2 linked regions of the Persicobacter psychrovividus genome follow. The protein of the gene in region 1 interacts with the protein of each later gene in a pairwise test. Links are inferred from orthologs where the notes say so. Each region holds a gene or a part of one and is shown on either strand. Other genes may lie near its edges.

Region 1 (7,276 bases):
TTCCAGAGGTTTTCAGCGAAATTATGCTTGCAAGCCGTACTAAATCCAAATGCGATAAAATTGCATCAGAAATCAAAAATCAAACCGTTCGTACGGCGCAGGTCGATGCCGACAACGTGCCAGAATTGGTGGCTTTGATCAATGGTTTCAAACCTTTTATGGTGATCAATGTCGCGCTGCCATACCAGGATTTAACCATCATGGATGCATGTTTGGAAACAGGTGTTCACTATATGGACACCGCCAATTATGAGCCTAAGGATGTTGCCAAGTTTGAATACAGCTGGCAATGGGCGTATCAGGATCGATTCAAGGAAAAAGGCTTGATGGCCTTGTTGGGCTGCGGTTTCGACCCAGGCGTAACGGGTGTTTATACGGCTTATGCGGCCAAGCACCATATTGATGAAATCGAGTATTTGGATATCGTGGACTGTAATGCGGGCGATCACGGCAAAGCATTTGCGACGAATTTCAACCCTGAAATCAATATTCGTGAGATTACCCAAAAGGGGCGTTATTACGAAAATGGCGAGTGGGTGGAAACCGAACCTTTGGAATTCCACAAACCTATCGACTACCCGAACATCGGTGACCGCGAGTCTTACTTGTTGTATCATGAAGAGCTGGAGTCGTTGGTGAAGAACTTCCCAACCATCAAACGTGCGCGTTTCTGGATGACTTTCGGGCAGGAGTACATCAAGCACCTTGAGGTATTGCAAAATGTTGGTATGACCAGCATTGAGCCTATTCAGTTTCAGGGACAAGAGATTATTCCTTTGGAATTCCTGAAAGCGCTATTGCCTGAGCCTTCTTCTTTGGGAGAAAACTATGAAGGGGAAACCTCTATTGGTTGCCAGATCAAAGGAAAGAAAGACGGCAAAGATCAGACTTATTATGTATGGAATAACTGTTCGCACCAGGCGGCTTACGATGAAGTTGGCGGACAAGGTGTAGCTTACACAACGGGTGTTCCTGCGATGATCGGTGCCATGATGATGATTACCGGAGAGTGGATGAAAGCAGGGGTTTACAATGTGGAAGAATTCAACCCTGACCCTTTTATGGAAATGCTGAACAAGCATGGTTTGCCTTGGAACGAAAAAGTAGGATTGACACTCCCTCACGAGTATTAATTCTTTGCTTAACAATATTTCAGGGACTGAGCCAATGTGCTTAGTCCCTTTTTTTGTGCCCACAAGCGGACGATCGTCCTGCCCACTGATAACGCTTTAACAAATGAATGACAATCTATTAGACCAAATTCCGAGCCCCTGTTTTGTACTCGAAGAGGTTAAGCTACGAAAAAATCTCGCTGCTATTCGCCATATTATGGATCAGGCAGGCGTAGAGTTTATTGTTGCTTTTAAGGGCTATGCCATGTGGTCGACTTTCCCCATCCTGCGGGAATACATCAATACTTCAACGGCCAGCTCGCTGCATGAGGCACGGCTTTGTTTCGAGGAGATGAAAAACAAGGCGCACACCTACGCCCCTATTTATGCGCCTGAGGAAATTGATGAAATCCTCTCCTATTCGTCGCATATTACCTTCAACTCCATGAATCAGCTAAAAGCTTATGCCCAAAAAGCACAGGACGCAAAGGTTTCTGTTGGCATACGCGTCAATCCAGAATATGCTGAAATTGAAACGGATCTATATAATCCTGCCTCACCCAACAGCAGGCTGGGCATCAGAAAAGAAAATTTGCCTGCCCAGCTGCCTGATGTGGTGAAGGGGCTGCATTTCCATGCCCTTTGCGAAAACGACAGCTATACTACGGAAAAGGTCACCCATGCTTTTGAAGAACGCTTCGGCCAGTATTTCAGTCAGCTCGAATGGGTGAATTTCGGTGGTGGACATTTAGTGACCAAGGAGGGTTACCAAAAGGAGCATCTGATTGCGGTACTGAAAAAATTTCGGGCAAAATACCCTCACCTGAAAGTTTACCTCGAACCAGGGAGCGCATTTGGCTGGCAAACGGGTTTTCTGAAAAGTACCGTGCTGGATATTGTAGAAAATGGCAGTGCATCCACGGCCATGATGAACATTTCCTTTACCGCCCATATGCCCGACTGCCTCGAAATGCCTTATCGACCAGAGATTCGCAACGCACATGAAAACAATGAGGCCCCCTACCATTACCGCATTGGCGGAGGCAGCTGCCTTGCGGGGGATTTCATGGAAAGCTATGGTTTTGATGCCCCCCTGAACATTGGGGATCACCTCATTTTTGAGGACATGATCCACTACACGATGGTAAAAACGACCACCTTCAATGGTGTACAACACCCCTCAATAGGAATTATTGATCAGGAAGGGAAATTCCGACTGGTGCGTAAATTCGGCTTTGAAGATTATAAAAACCGCTTGTCATAAAAGCGGTCTGTTACTCAAGCCTCAGTGAACTATCGCTGAGGCTCGACCTTCTACTGTTGTAGATGTTTTCAATTCTGCCTAACTTTAGGCCATACGAACCTGTGACTTCTGCTTGTTTTTCAACTAAAAACATCAGATTATGATAAAACCAGCCTATTTCATTTTATGCTTCTTGCTGTCTATCGCAAATGCTTTTGGACAAACATCAGAAGGGATATTTTTGAGTTTCGAGTCCTTTGTCAGTGGAACGCCAGACCTCCCAATTCAACAGTTGGATCACGCCAGTAAGGAAGCGGTCAACTACCTCTCCATCAACGCTTCGGGGGTTATTGAAAAAATCAACTATACTGCCGCTGGAGAAAGTAAAAACCTGAATATTGAAAGTATTTTCGCTATCGCCATCAATGGTCGCCAATATATAAAGGCGGAAGGATTCGGAAAGAAAACAGGAAAGAGGAAGCACATTCTATTAAGTAAACTTTATGGCACCAACTGCCCACTGATGTCCTACACCATTGCAGAAGCCCCAAAGGCCAGCAGAAATGGCGGTGGCCCGAGTGTTGGTTTAGGCATGGGCGCCATGAGTATGGGTGGTATGGGCGGCAGCATGATGGGGACGGGCATCAGTTCAGGTGGCGGAAATAACCCGCCTGCAATGTACAACCGATCGATAAAAAAGATCACGTTCTGCCTCGACACTCAAACAGGCGAGATTATCAATCGGACACAAAACCCCAAAAAAATAATCAAGCGACTGAAAAAAATTGACCCAAGCCTCAAAGGGAAGAAAATTACCAAAGAGAATTTGGATTTATATCTGAATGATTTTCAGGCGCAGTATATGTCAAAATAAAAAAAAGCGCACCCTTGAAAAAGAATGCGCTTTCCATTTTATCGCTAAAATTGATTATCCTTTAACAGGGATATCTTTCAAAATCGCCAATAAGTAATCGTAGAAGCGGGTTACTGTGCCAATTTCTACCATTTCATCTGGTGAGTGTGGATTTTTGATCGTTGGTCCAAAAGATACCATGTCCAAGCCAGGGTAAGCTTCGCCAATAATACCACATTCCAAACCAGCGTGAACCGCATTTACCACAGCTGCTCTGCCGAACTGCTTTTCAAACAAGCTTTCCATTTCCTTCAATACCGCTGAACTTGGGTTTGGTGCCCAGCCAGGATAAGAACCTTCATGAACAACTTTACAGCCCATCAATCGGAAAGGTGCGCCTACTGAACGTGCGATATCATCTTTGGCAGTATCTACCGAAGAACGTTGCAAGGTCAATACTTCAAATTGACCATCCTTGATATTCACCTGTGCCAGGTTTGTGGAAGTTTCCACCAATCCTTCGATGTCGTTAGACATGCGGATAACGCCATTAGGGCAAGCCTGAATTGCGTTCAGCAATTGCTCCTGGAATTTGGCAGTCATCACCTGTGCAGGGTTGTTGACTTCTTCCACAGCAATTTCTACCAACGGATCTGCTTTAGAATATTCTGATTTGAAAATCGCTTCCATTTCAGCAACATGCTGTTTGAAATCTGCTGCTTTGTTGGCTAAAACTGAAACCACTGCAAAAGACTCGCGAGGGATCGCATTACGCAGGCTACCACCTTCGATTTCGCTAACAAGCAAACCATAAGTTTTGTTGGTCAACCACAACAGGCGATTCATCAATTTGTTGGCATTACCGCGTCCCAAATGAATTTCCCCACCAGAGTGACCGCCTTTCAGGCCGCGCAATGACAAGCGGAAAGATTTGTAACCTGCAGGTAATTCCTCCTGATCGTAAGTTGCCGTTACGGTAGTATCTACACCACCAGCACAACCGATCGTCAATTCCCCTTCGTCTTCCGTATCAAGGTTCAACAAAATGGTCGCATCCAAAAGGCCACTTTCCAAACCAAAAGCACCTGTCATCCCCGTTTCTTCGTCGATGGTGTACAAGCACTCAATTGGACCATGAACCAAAGATTTGTCTGCAAGAACGGTCATCATAGTCGCAACACCAATACCGTTATCAGCACCCAAAGTTGTTCCTTTAGCTTTCACCCATTCGCCATCAATAAAAGACTGAATGCCTTGCGTATCGAAGTCGAAATCTGTATCTGCATTTTTTTGGCAAACCATATCAATATGTGATTGCAAAACGACCGTCTGGCGATTTTCCATACCTGCTGAAGCAGGTTTTTTCATAATGATGTTACCGATTTTATCTTGGAAGGCTTCAATGCCATGTTCTTTTGCGAAATCCAACAAGAATGCAATCACTTTCTCTTCTTTTTTAGAAGGGCGTGGCACTGCATTTAGGGCTTCAAAGTTTGTCCAAAGCGCTTTAGGCTCCAGATTCATCACATCCTGATTCATATTCTTGTTATTTGTGTTGATTAATGTCTGGGCCTTCAAAAATGAGCCCCTGACACTGCAAATTACGATTTTTTCGTTTGCTCCCCTAATTATCTAAAGAGGTTTATGCGCTTCACTTTATCAGGCGCAATGTCCACGCCAAAAGTAAAATGAAGGTATAAAAAAACACCCACCTGAATCATCAAGTGGGTGTTCATCTGCTTTTTAAGGCCTGATTAACGAATATTGAAAGGAACGACCTTCAAGGTGTAATCATCCAAATACAGCTCTGCGGTATATTTTCCTTTTTCAAACAACTCATGGTTTGGCAAAACAAAATTGACGTTTTGCCCTGTGTTATCGAAAAGAATTTCTTTGCTCAGCGTATAGATCTGGTTTTCCCCAACGGCCTTAAACTCCCCTGAAGAACCATTAGGATCCATGATCACCTGCTGGTCATCATCCAAAATTCTAAGATAAACCGTATGTCCCTGAACTTTGGCCACCTCATTTTTCTCGAGCGTAACCGTGATACTGAGTTTATCAAGGTGACGTAATCTGAAAGGCGCATCATAAACTTTGTCGCGGCGGTTGATGGCTTCCACAAGTACCGTTCCTGCCTTGATTTTAGCAGCCACTTCCAGTTTTTCTGTCAGCTTGGACTTTTCTTTCTTCAGGTCTGAAATATTTGTTGAAAGCTCATTCTGCTTCTCTTTAAGGGTAGAATTTTCCGTCAGTAACTGATCATTCACCTTTTTGAGCTTTACAATCTCGGCATCTTTTTCCACCAACAGCTGGGTGTATCCTGCCAATTGTTTTTTCGATTCCAGCAATTTATATTTTAAAGACGACAGTGCATTGTCGATCAATTCTTTGCGCTCCTCAGGCGTATATTTTGCCTCCTGAATTTGGTTTGGATTCTCGGGATCCAGATTTTGACCCTGACGCATCGGAATAGGCTTACCATCCAAAAGAAGCATCATCTCGGTTAACTGATCGAGTTCTGTTTCCAGCTTCACTTTGGCACGGTACAGGTCATCGGCTTTACCATTGAGCGACTTAATTTCATCGATTCGTTCCTGATAAAGCGAATTCATGGAATCCAATGCTTGATAAGAGGCTTTAAGTTCCATTTTATTCTGACGCAGCACGCGGTTCTTTTCATTGAAACGATAAGTGGTGACCAACGCCACGGCAACCAAAAGTACCGTAGCCATGATGATCCATGTCTTTTTCTTCTGCATTTTATCTCTTTTACGGCAAGACCTTACTGTTGTCTTTAGCTCTTCATTTTCTTCAAGCAATTGCTTATCCATAGTCCAAATTAATAATACAGGGCCAACGCTGTAATGATAAAAAAATCAATGGTGGTGTTTAAGATTTTGGGCATCAAGCTACAAATATGATTGATGATCGTGAAAATTCCTATCTACGATAAACAAATCACTTGACAAGGATATGAAAATTGCACTATTCCAACTGATTATAACGCTATTTTCATTGTTATGCAATAAGTTTAGCTTCAAATTAATATTTACCCAATTTATTTGCATCAAAGCCCTAAGGTGGCATTTCCTGCACTTGGAAATTACCTATATTTGCAGCCAAACAATTTACCTTTAATCAGCATGGATCAAAGTCAGTCCCAAAAAGGGATCCTTCTTGCCTGTACAACAGCCTTCTTGTGGGGATTCTTGTCATTGGCCATTAAGTATGCCACCAATTTCATTCCTCCAACCACCATTATTTGGGCCCGATTTACCATCGCATTTATTGCCATGTTCCTTTACTTTCTGTGGAAATCACCACAGACTTTAAAAATTCTGATCAAACCACCCTTTTTGCTGGTGGTGGCTACCGTTGCGCTGAGTTGTAATTATCTGGGCTATACCATGGGTATAGATCTGATTTCGCCAGCAGGTGCACAGGTTATTATTCAGCTTGGGCCGATGCTGTTGGCCGTGGGTGGCGTGGTGTTTTTCAAAGAACAGCTGAGCAGGGCGCAACTGATGGGTTTTGCGATTGTAACGGTGGGATTTTTCCTTTTCTTCAGGCATCAGGTCAATGATCTTTTTGCGGGGCAGGAAGACACCTTTATTTACGGCGCCCTGTGGGTGGTTTTTGGTGCTGTAACCTGGGCGACCTACGCCTTGTTGCAAAAAAAATTGGTGATCGACCACCCACCACAACAGCTCAATTTGTTCCTTTATGGTTTGCCTGCGCTGCTGTACATCCCTTCTACCTCATTTACCGCGATTGGGCAGCTTGATATAATGGGATGGGCACTTCTGCTATTTTTGGGGCTCAATACCCTGGTGGCTTACGGTTGCCTTGCATCAGCATTAAAATACACAGAAGCCAATAAGGTGAGCGTGATCATCACCCTTAACCCTGTCATTACTTTTATTTGCCTTGCCATTATGCAGGCCTTTCAGATCGAATGGATTACAGTGCCCAAAATGGACATCTTCACCGCCTTCAGCGGACTCATCATCCTGTTTGGTGTTGCGATTGTGGTGGGCAGTAAAAAGCTGAAAAAGAAGGACTTGA
Region 2 (7,340 bases), 190 kb from region 1 along the record:
CAAATATGGTTTCAGAGGTCCAAACTTCTGTACGGTATCGGCATGTGCTTCGGCAACAAACGCCCTTTTGGATGCCTACCACTACATTAAAAGTGGCATGGCTGATGTGATTGTTACTGGCGGCTCTGAAGCAGCGGTAACAGAAGCAGGTATTGGTGGCTTTGGTGCATTAAGAGCATTATCGACAAGCAATGAGGATCCACAGACGGCTTCACGTCCATTTGATGCAACCCGTAATGGTTTTGTATTGGGTGAAGGAGCTGGGGCTTTGGTCTTGGAAGATTACGAACACGCCAAAGCACGTGGAGCGAAAATCTATTGTGAACTGACTGGTGGCGGAGCAACTGCTGATGCACACCACATGACGGCCCCACACCCTGAGGGATTGGGTGCTGCACGCGTAATGGAGATGGCACTTCAGGTTTCAGGATTGAAGCCAGAGGACATCGATTATGTGAACGTTCACGGTACTTCTACCCCACTTGGTGATGTTGCTGAATTGAAAGCGATTGAAAAAACATTCGGTGAGCATGCTTACGAATTGAATGTAAGTTCAACAAAGTCAATGACAGGCCACTTATTGGGCGCTGCGGGCGCAATTGAAGCTATCGCCTCTATTAAGGCGATGGAATCAGGTATTGTACCTCCGACGATCAATAACACGCAACTTGATGAGAACATTGATCCTCGATTCAAACTGACGTTAAACAAGGCTGAGAAGCGCGAGATTCGTGCGGCATTGTCGAACACGTTTGGATTCGGTGGCCATAACTTCTCGGTGATCTTCAAAAAAATCGAAGAATAACCAGCTCGTTGTGATTCGAATTCTAAGAAGAATTTTCACCTTAAACGCTCGTTTAAGTGCAAAAGATAAAAGGCTTATGTCTTCAATCACTCAGATTGTAGGCATCAAGCCTTTAAATCTTTATTTATACCGACTGGTTACACAGCATACCTCTGTGGCTAAAGAGACCAAGCACGGTACGAAAGAGTCCTATGAGCGTTTGGAATATTTGGGTGATGCGGTATTGGGGACCATCGTGGCAGAGTTCCTGTTCAAGAAATATCCTTTCAAAAATGAAGGATTCCTGACAGAGATCCGCTCACGGATGGTAAATCGCGAAACACTGAATCAGATTGCGGTTAAGATTGGCTTGAACAACCTTGTGGAGTACAACCAGGGGAACAAGCACGGCCTGGCCTTCAAATCGATTTATGGCGATGCCCTCGAAGCCCTTGTGGGTGCCGTATACCTTGATCATGGCTACCGCAGATGCCATAAGTTTGTGATCAAGAAGTTACTCATTCCTCATTATGATCTGGAGAAGGTGATCCTTACCAACCCCAATCATAAAAGCCAACTTATTGAGTGGGCACATCAGCACAAAAAAGAAGTAAGATTCGAAGTGGAGGAAGTAAAGAACAATAAGCATTTTAAAGAATTTGCTGCCCAGGTATTCATTGACGATGCACCTATTGGAAGAGGTACTGGCTTATCAAAGAAAAAAGCAGAGCAAAATGCTGCGGAGAAATCCATGGAAAAAGTCAATAAGAAATAAAAAAGCGACCGTTGTAACGATCGCTTTTTTTATGCTGAAATTTGCCGTTCCTTATTTTTTAATAAACACCATCTGGCTCAGGTAAATATCCTCCTCATGCTGTTGCTGATCCTGCCAGGTGAGCGCCTGATCTTCATCCCACTCGAAGACCACATCCTCACGGCCATCGTTAAAGCGTAACCGGACTTCGTTTTCATTGCGCACCCATCTTTCGGCAACAGTCTGCCCGTCAACCGAAAGTTTATTACCTGCGGAAAAGGTCATCTCCTGAAACATATCAGGCTGTTGTTCCAATAGCGCCTCCAGCAATTCCCCTTCAAACACCTGCGCATAGCCGTCAGATAATATCGATGCAGAATTCAACACGTAAGTACCTAAAAATGGATCTGTAGGCGCCGCCTCTTCTTCAGATTTACACCCCAAAAGAGCCACAACCATCAACATCAAAATCAGACTGTATTTTACTTTCATATCTTATAGAGATCAATATTTCATTTTCTTTTTTAGACGAACTATAAGGGGCTTCAGTGCATGTTCCTCAAAAAAAAAGTCATAAAAAAAGCACCTTTCGTATGAAAAGTGCTTTCTGATGATCAAGCCCTTGGATGATTTGATATTTTCATCAGCAGTAACACCGATAAAATGCATGCATCCCTTCTGAAAAACATCAGGGGTTTATTTGCTCATATGCGCTTCAATGTCCTCCACTTCTATAGGAATTTGCTTCATCAGGTCGATATTACCTCCCTGCTTCACCGCAAAATCATTCTCAATACGGATTCCCATATTTTCCTCTGGAATATAAATTCCAGGCTCAATGGTGAACACCATATTCTCTTCAATCACACGGTTCACCTTGCCATAATCATGCACATCCAAGCCGAGGTGGTGAGAGGTGCCATGCATAAAATATTTTTTGTAAGCAGGCCATGAAGGGTCCTGATTTTTCACATCCGTTTTATCGATCAGCCCCAAGCCCAAAAGCTCTCCTTCCATCATTTTACCGACTTCCTTATGATATTCAGGAATGTTAATACCTGGCTGAAGGATATCATTCGCCCCTTTGAAAACACGCAAAACGGCATTATATACTGATTTCTGACGATCAGAAAAACGACCGTTCACAGGAATGGTACGGGTCATGTCTGAAGCATAATTACTGTACTCCGCACCAACATCCATCAGCAACATATCACCATCATTACAAACCTTGTTGTTCTCCAGATAATGCAAAACACAGGCATTGTAACCCGATGCAATAATCGGCACATAGGCAAAGCCTGCGGAACGATTGCGCATAAATTCATGGACATATTCAGCCTCAATCTCATACTCCATCACGCCTGGCTTCACAAACTCCAACACCCTGCGGAACCCCTTATTGGTGATCTCACATGCCTTCCCGATCAGGTCGATCTCAAGGGCAGATTTAATGGCGCGCAACTGGTGCATAATAGGAGCAACACGCAAATATTGATGCAAAGGATAACGCTCCTGACATTGCTTGATAAAGCGTGCGTCGCGGGTCTGTACCTCAATTTCTGCACGCCAATGCTCATTGGTATTCAGGTAAACACAGTCCACTTCCGCCATCATCATCTGAAAAGTACTTTCAAATTCCGAGAGCCATTTCACTTCACGCACCCCCGAGGTCTGCGTAGCTTCCTCTTTTGAGTATTTGTGCCCTTCCCAGATAGCAATATGCTCGTTGGTCTCCCTTACAAAAAGCACCTCACGCCACTTTTCATCAACGGCATCAGGGTAAACCACCAAGATACTCTGCTCCTGATCAATCCCACTAAGGTAAAATAAATCCGAATGTTGCTTAAATGGCAGGGTACCATCGGCATTGGTCGGCATAATATCATTGGAATGAAACACCGCCAACGCATTGGGTTTCATGGCCTTTGCCAAATTAGCACGGTTCTGAATAAACAATTGTGGATCTATCGCCTCGTATTTCATAGTTTATGGTCATTTTTAATTGATGTATCAACGGATCAATTTACCCAATTTTCCCTCAAGATTAACATATTATTGCTATTTTGCAGTCCATACCTTTTTATAATTGAACCCCTAATTTAGCATGTTGCGCTCCCTGATTCTCTTTGTTTTTGCATTATATTCCGTTGGCGCAACGGCACATCAAAAAAAATACTGGGTCATTTTCAAAGACAAAGGGCAAGCAAATACAGCGGCCTCACTTGACCGCCCCCTGTATTCCCCCTATGTTTCGGCACTGAAAAAGGAACAACTGCCGATCATCTGCCAGTCGAAGTGGCTGAATGCCGTCTCCACCATCATGGAGCCTCAGGACAGCGCCCGTCTGCTGAGCTATCCCTTTATAGCGCAAATCAGGCCGCTGAATCAACACCTTCAATTAATGTGCAGCCATATTGCCTCGCCTCCAGGCCTTGAGAAAGACCAATATGCTTTTAATCAGATGCATGGGCAGGCCTTTGCCGACAAAGGACTCAATGGCACGGGCGTCAGGATTGGCGTGATTGATGCGGGCTATATTGACGCCAATGTAAAGCCAAGTCTGAAAACCATCTTTGAGCACCAGCATGTAATGGCCACCAAGGATTTCATCAGCCCATGGAAAGCCGATTTATACCAGTCGCCAGAAACTTTTCAGGATTGGCACGGCACCGAAGTGCTAGAATGTATTGGGGGGATTTTTGAAAAAGGAAAACAGCAGAAAGGCTTTGCGCCCAATGCCAATTATTATTTGGCGCGTACCGATCACGGGAATCAGGAGTACCGCGGGGAAGAGGATTATTGGGTACAGGCATTGGAATGGCTCGACAGCATGAACGTGCGGCTGGTCAATTCCTCCCTGGGTTATGCCAAAGGGTTCGATGACCCTGCCGAAAACTATCGACCAGCGGATATGGATGGCCAAACAAGCATGATCTCCAAGGTGGCCGAAATTGCGACCACAAAAAAAGGCATGTACCTGGTGGTGTCGGCAGGAAATGAGGGCGACGACCCCACATGGCGGGTAGTTTCTGCTCCTGCGGATGCAGAACATGTGCTTTCCGTTGGCGCAACAGAATACGCCTACGGCAATAAATTTGAATACTCGGCTCAAGGCCCCCAGCACCTGGATTATATTAAACCTGACATTGCCTGTTATGCCCCTTCTGGCACCTCATTTTCGGCGCCCATCATTACAGGTTTGGTGGCTTGCATGCTTCAATATAAGCCACAGCTCACCAATGAACAGATCACTGCCATCATTCAAAAGTCGAGCAATTTACATCAGTTCCCCAATAATTTTATTGGCTATGGTGTTCCGAACTGCCGCAGGATACTCGATATGATGAACGACCAAGGAAGTCTGTTCCCGAATAAATTGCTTGTGGCTGAAGAAAAAACGATCACTTTGCCGATTCAACACGAGGAGGCGCTGATCTTTCAGAAAAAGGACGAACGTAATGTGGTCAGTCAGTCAATTAAAAAAGTGAAGAGAAAAGGACTGACCCTGAAAAGAATGCAGGGCATCAGCCGCACAACCGTCGTTACACCCGACGAAGTCTATGAAGTGAAATGGGCCGCCTTATAAATTTTGCGACAGGTACTTTTCCCTCGGGGATGCCAGTCTGATGGGCCTTTCGAAAAGCTGGGCAATTCGTCCTGACCAACTACTTTACCACTTGTATAATACCTGTAACCGCAACTGAAATCGCTGATTTCCTTCCGCCTGATCGAGCCCACTGCCAAATGACGTTCTGCCGTGGTACTGCTCATAGATTCCATGCAGCCAAAAATCCCAACGGCTTTCAGTATGGTACTGCACCATCCCTGCCAGTCGGCTCCCCTGCCCATAAAAAACGGGGGTGGAAAACTGGAACCGTACGTTCTTCTCATAAATATACTGACGCGCCTCCCAATCCTCGACATCAAACAATGCGAAACGCCCATAAAAGCGCCATATGCCATCATCGGTTCGGTAAGTAATATCTTGCACCAGCACTTGCCCGAGCGCCTTACCTGCGCCAGAAATATGCAATCGGCTCTGTCCAGCCCACCGCCCTTCGGGCTGATATTTATACAGCACATAGCCTCGCCATTTCCGCACCGTTAATAAGTCTTTGTACCGCTGATCTGCTGTAAAAACATGATCGCGCTCTTTCTCCTCCAGTCTGAAATTTACTGCCCAGCGGTGTGTTCGCTTTGGCTGATAATGAATGGTCATGCTGTGCTCATAACCTGCTGAATTACTTGACAGCCGATATTGCGGCGACTGAAAATAAAACTGATCCATATACAGGTCGATCCACAGTTTCGCGGACAGATACAACTTATTCGCCCAATACAATCCCTGCTCTCCAGATTGCTGACCACTTTCAGAAAGCCCCTGTCCCAAATCGCCCTCATACGCCTGATGATAATACCGATAATACAAGCCCGTCGTCCATCGGGCGGAAAGGGCATTCATCCATAAAGCATTCACGACCAGCCCCCGCCCATTATTGGAAGCCAACTCTACTGCCAGGCGGTTTTTGCTGAAGGTATGATCTGCATAAGCGCCGATCGTAACAGATTGCTGAAAACGTGCCGTCGGGGTCGCCCTCAACTGCAACTGCCCGCCATACAAATAAGCACCCGCGAAAATGGCTTTCGATTCATTGCGATAACCAACACTGGTACCGACGTGCTGCTGCCATACATTATGCCGATGGTCTTGCTCACTGCCCCTTCGGTGGTATCCTGTTGTGTATTGAGTGGTGGGTGTTCCTTCAGCGATATTGTAGTCTTGCAGCCTGCTCGAAGCAAAACAGCTGTACTGCCATGCTCCCTGACGGTATTGCAACCCCAAGCCACTGAAATATCGGGAGGAAAAGCTGCCATTAGCACCCTTCATGACGCCTGCTGAACGATTAAAAGCCAATAATGGATCGCTGCTTTTTCCACCAAAAAATCCTTGATTCAGACTCAGACCCAAGCCCTGCGATAGCTGAAAATTCCCAAAAAACAATTTCAGTCCAGCATGTTGATAATGTAAGTAGCCACCATAATAATCCGCCCCATACTGCCGATTTTTTATGGCAAACTGAAAGGCCTCCCCCGCCTGAAGCTGTGCGTTCAAAGCCATTTGCCAACGGCCGTGGCCATATTTGAGCCGTAAGTTCCGATCCACTGCACTCCCCTGATAATCCCCCGACTGATACCCCACCGCTTTGGGAAACCGGGAGGTGGTCGTCAGCAATAAATAGCGTTGGCGCCTAAACGTTTTTTTACGGTGTGGTCGAATATCAAAACGCAGAAAGGGAGCTGCAACCTTTGCCAGTGCCTGATGCCAATGTGGCAAATATTGCAGTTCGTAGACCGCGAAAATATCCCCAAAATTACGCCGATACTGCCGAAGGCTTTCGAGCTGTGCGGTGGTCAGGAAAAATAAATCGGAATAGTCGTCGGTCAGGTTCACCTCCACGGGCGCATAAAGCAACTCCTCGAGGTCGGTACGCAAACGGGGCTCATCGATAGGCTCCGATTGCAATTCCTGCAAATAGCTGAAAACGGCCTCTACCTCAGGTTGAGCCACCAGTGCAGAAGGCAGGATCAGTCCAAATATGAGTATCCATTTCTTCATAGCACCTTATTTGGAGAAGGTATAGGCCAATGACAGCGCATGACTGAAACCGAGCGGATATTGCAGCCCTCCTAAATATTGCCCGCTGAATTGCTGAAAACGCCCACCAAAGCCGAAGGTTTGCGCAAAAGGGTAAAATTGACTTTGCCCGATGAGATACCACTGTGAAGGAAAAACATACT

What was found. The genes of interacting proteins can lie anywhere in the genome.
Region 2: the proteins of AABK40_RS08725 (region 1) and AABK40_RS09545 interact in binary tests that used the Escherichia coli proteins (3 or more experiments, as listed by UniProt). The link is inferred for Persicobacter psychrovividus from one-to-one orthologs.

What each region holds. Positions count from the first base shown.
Region 1 is NZ_AP025292.1:2,049,879-2,057,154, forward strand. What follows is about bases 2,516-5,413. They hold AABK40_RS08725 (aminoacyl-histidine dipeptidase), read right to left. Parts: upstream 4,748-5,413; coding sequence 3,284-4,747; downstream 2,516-3,283. Other genes in these bases: AABK40_RS08720 (hypothetical protein), read left to right, coding at 2,516-3,229; AABK40_RS08730 (hypothetical protein), read right to left, coding at 4,963-5,413. In the rest of the region: AABK40_RS08710 (saccharopine dehydrogenase family protein), read left to right, coding at 1-1,133; nspC (carboxynorspermidine decarboxylase), read left to right, coding at 1,237-2,376; more of AABK40_RS08730, read right to left, coding at 5,414-6,042; AABK40_RS08735 (DMT family transporter), read left to right, coding at 6,355-7,276. UniProt on the Escherichia coli protein: Dipeptidase with broad substrate specificity. Requires dipeptide substrates with an unblocked N-terminus and the amino group in the alpha or beta position.
Region 2 is NZ_AP025292.1:2,238,742-2,246,081, forward strand. What follows is about bases 1,380-4,341. They hold AABK40_RS09545 (aminopeptidase P family protein), read right to left. Parts: upstream 3,525-4,341; coding sequence 2,235-3,524; downstream 1,380-2,234. Other genes in these bases: rnc (ribonuclease III), read left to right, coding at 1,380-1,559; AABK40_RS09540 (hypothetical protein), read right to left, coding at 1,611-2,030; AABK40_RS09550 (S8 family serine peptidase), read left to right, coding at 3,646-4,341. In the rest of the region: fabF (beta-ketoacyl-ACP synthase II), read left to right, coding at 1-805; more of rnc, read left to right, coding at 882-1,379; more of AABK40_RS09550, read left to right, coding at 4,342-5,127; AABK40_RS09555 (hypothetical protein), read right to left, coding at 5,212-7,158; AABK40_RS09560 (hypothetical protein), read right to left, coding at 7,165-7,340.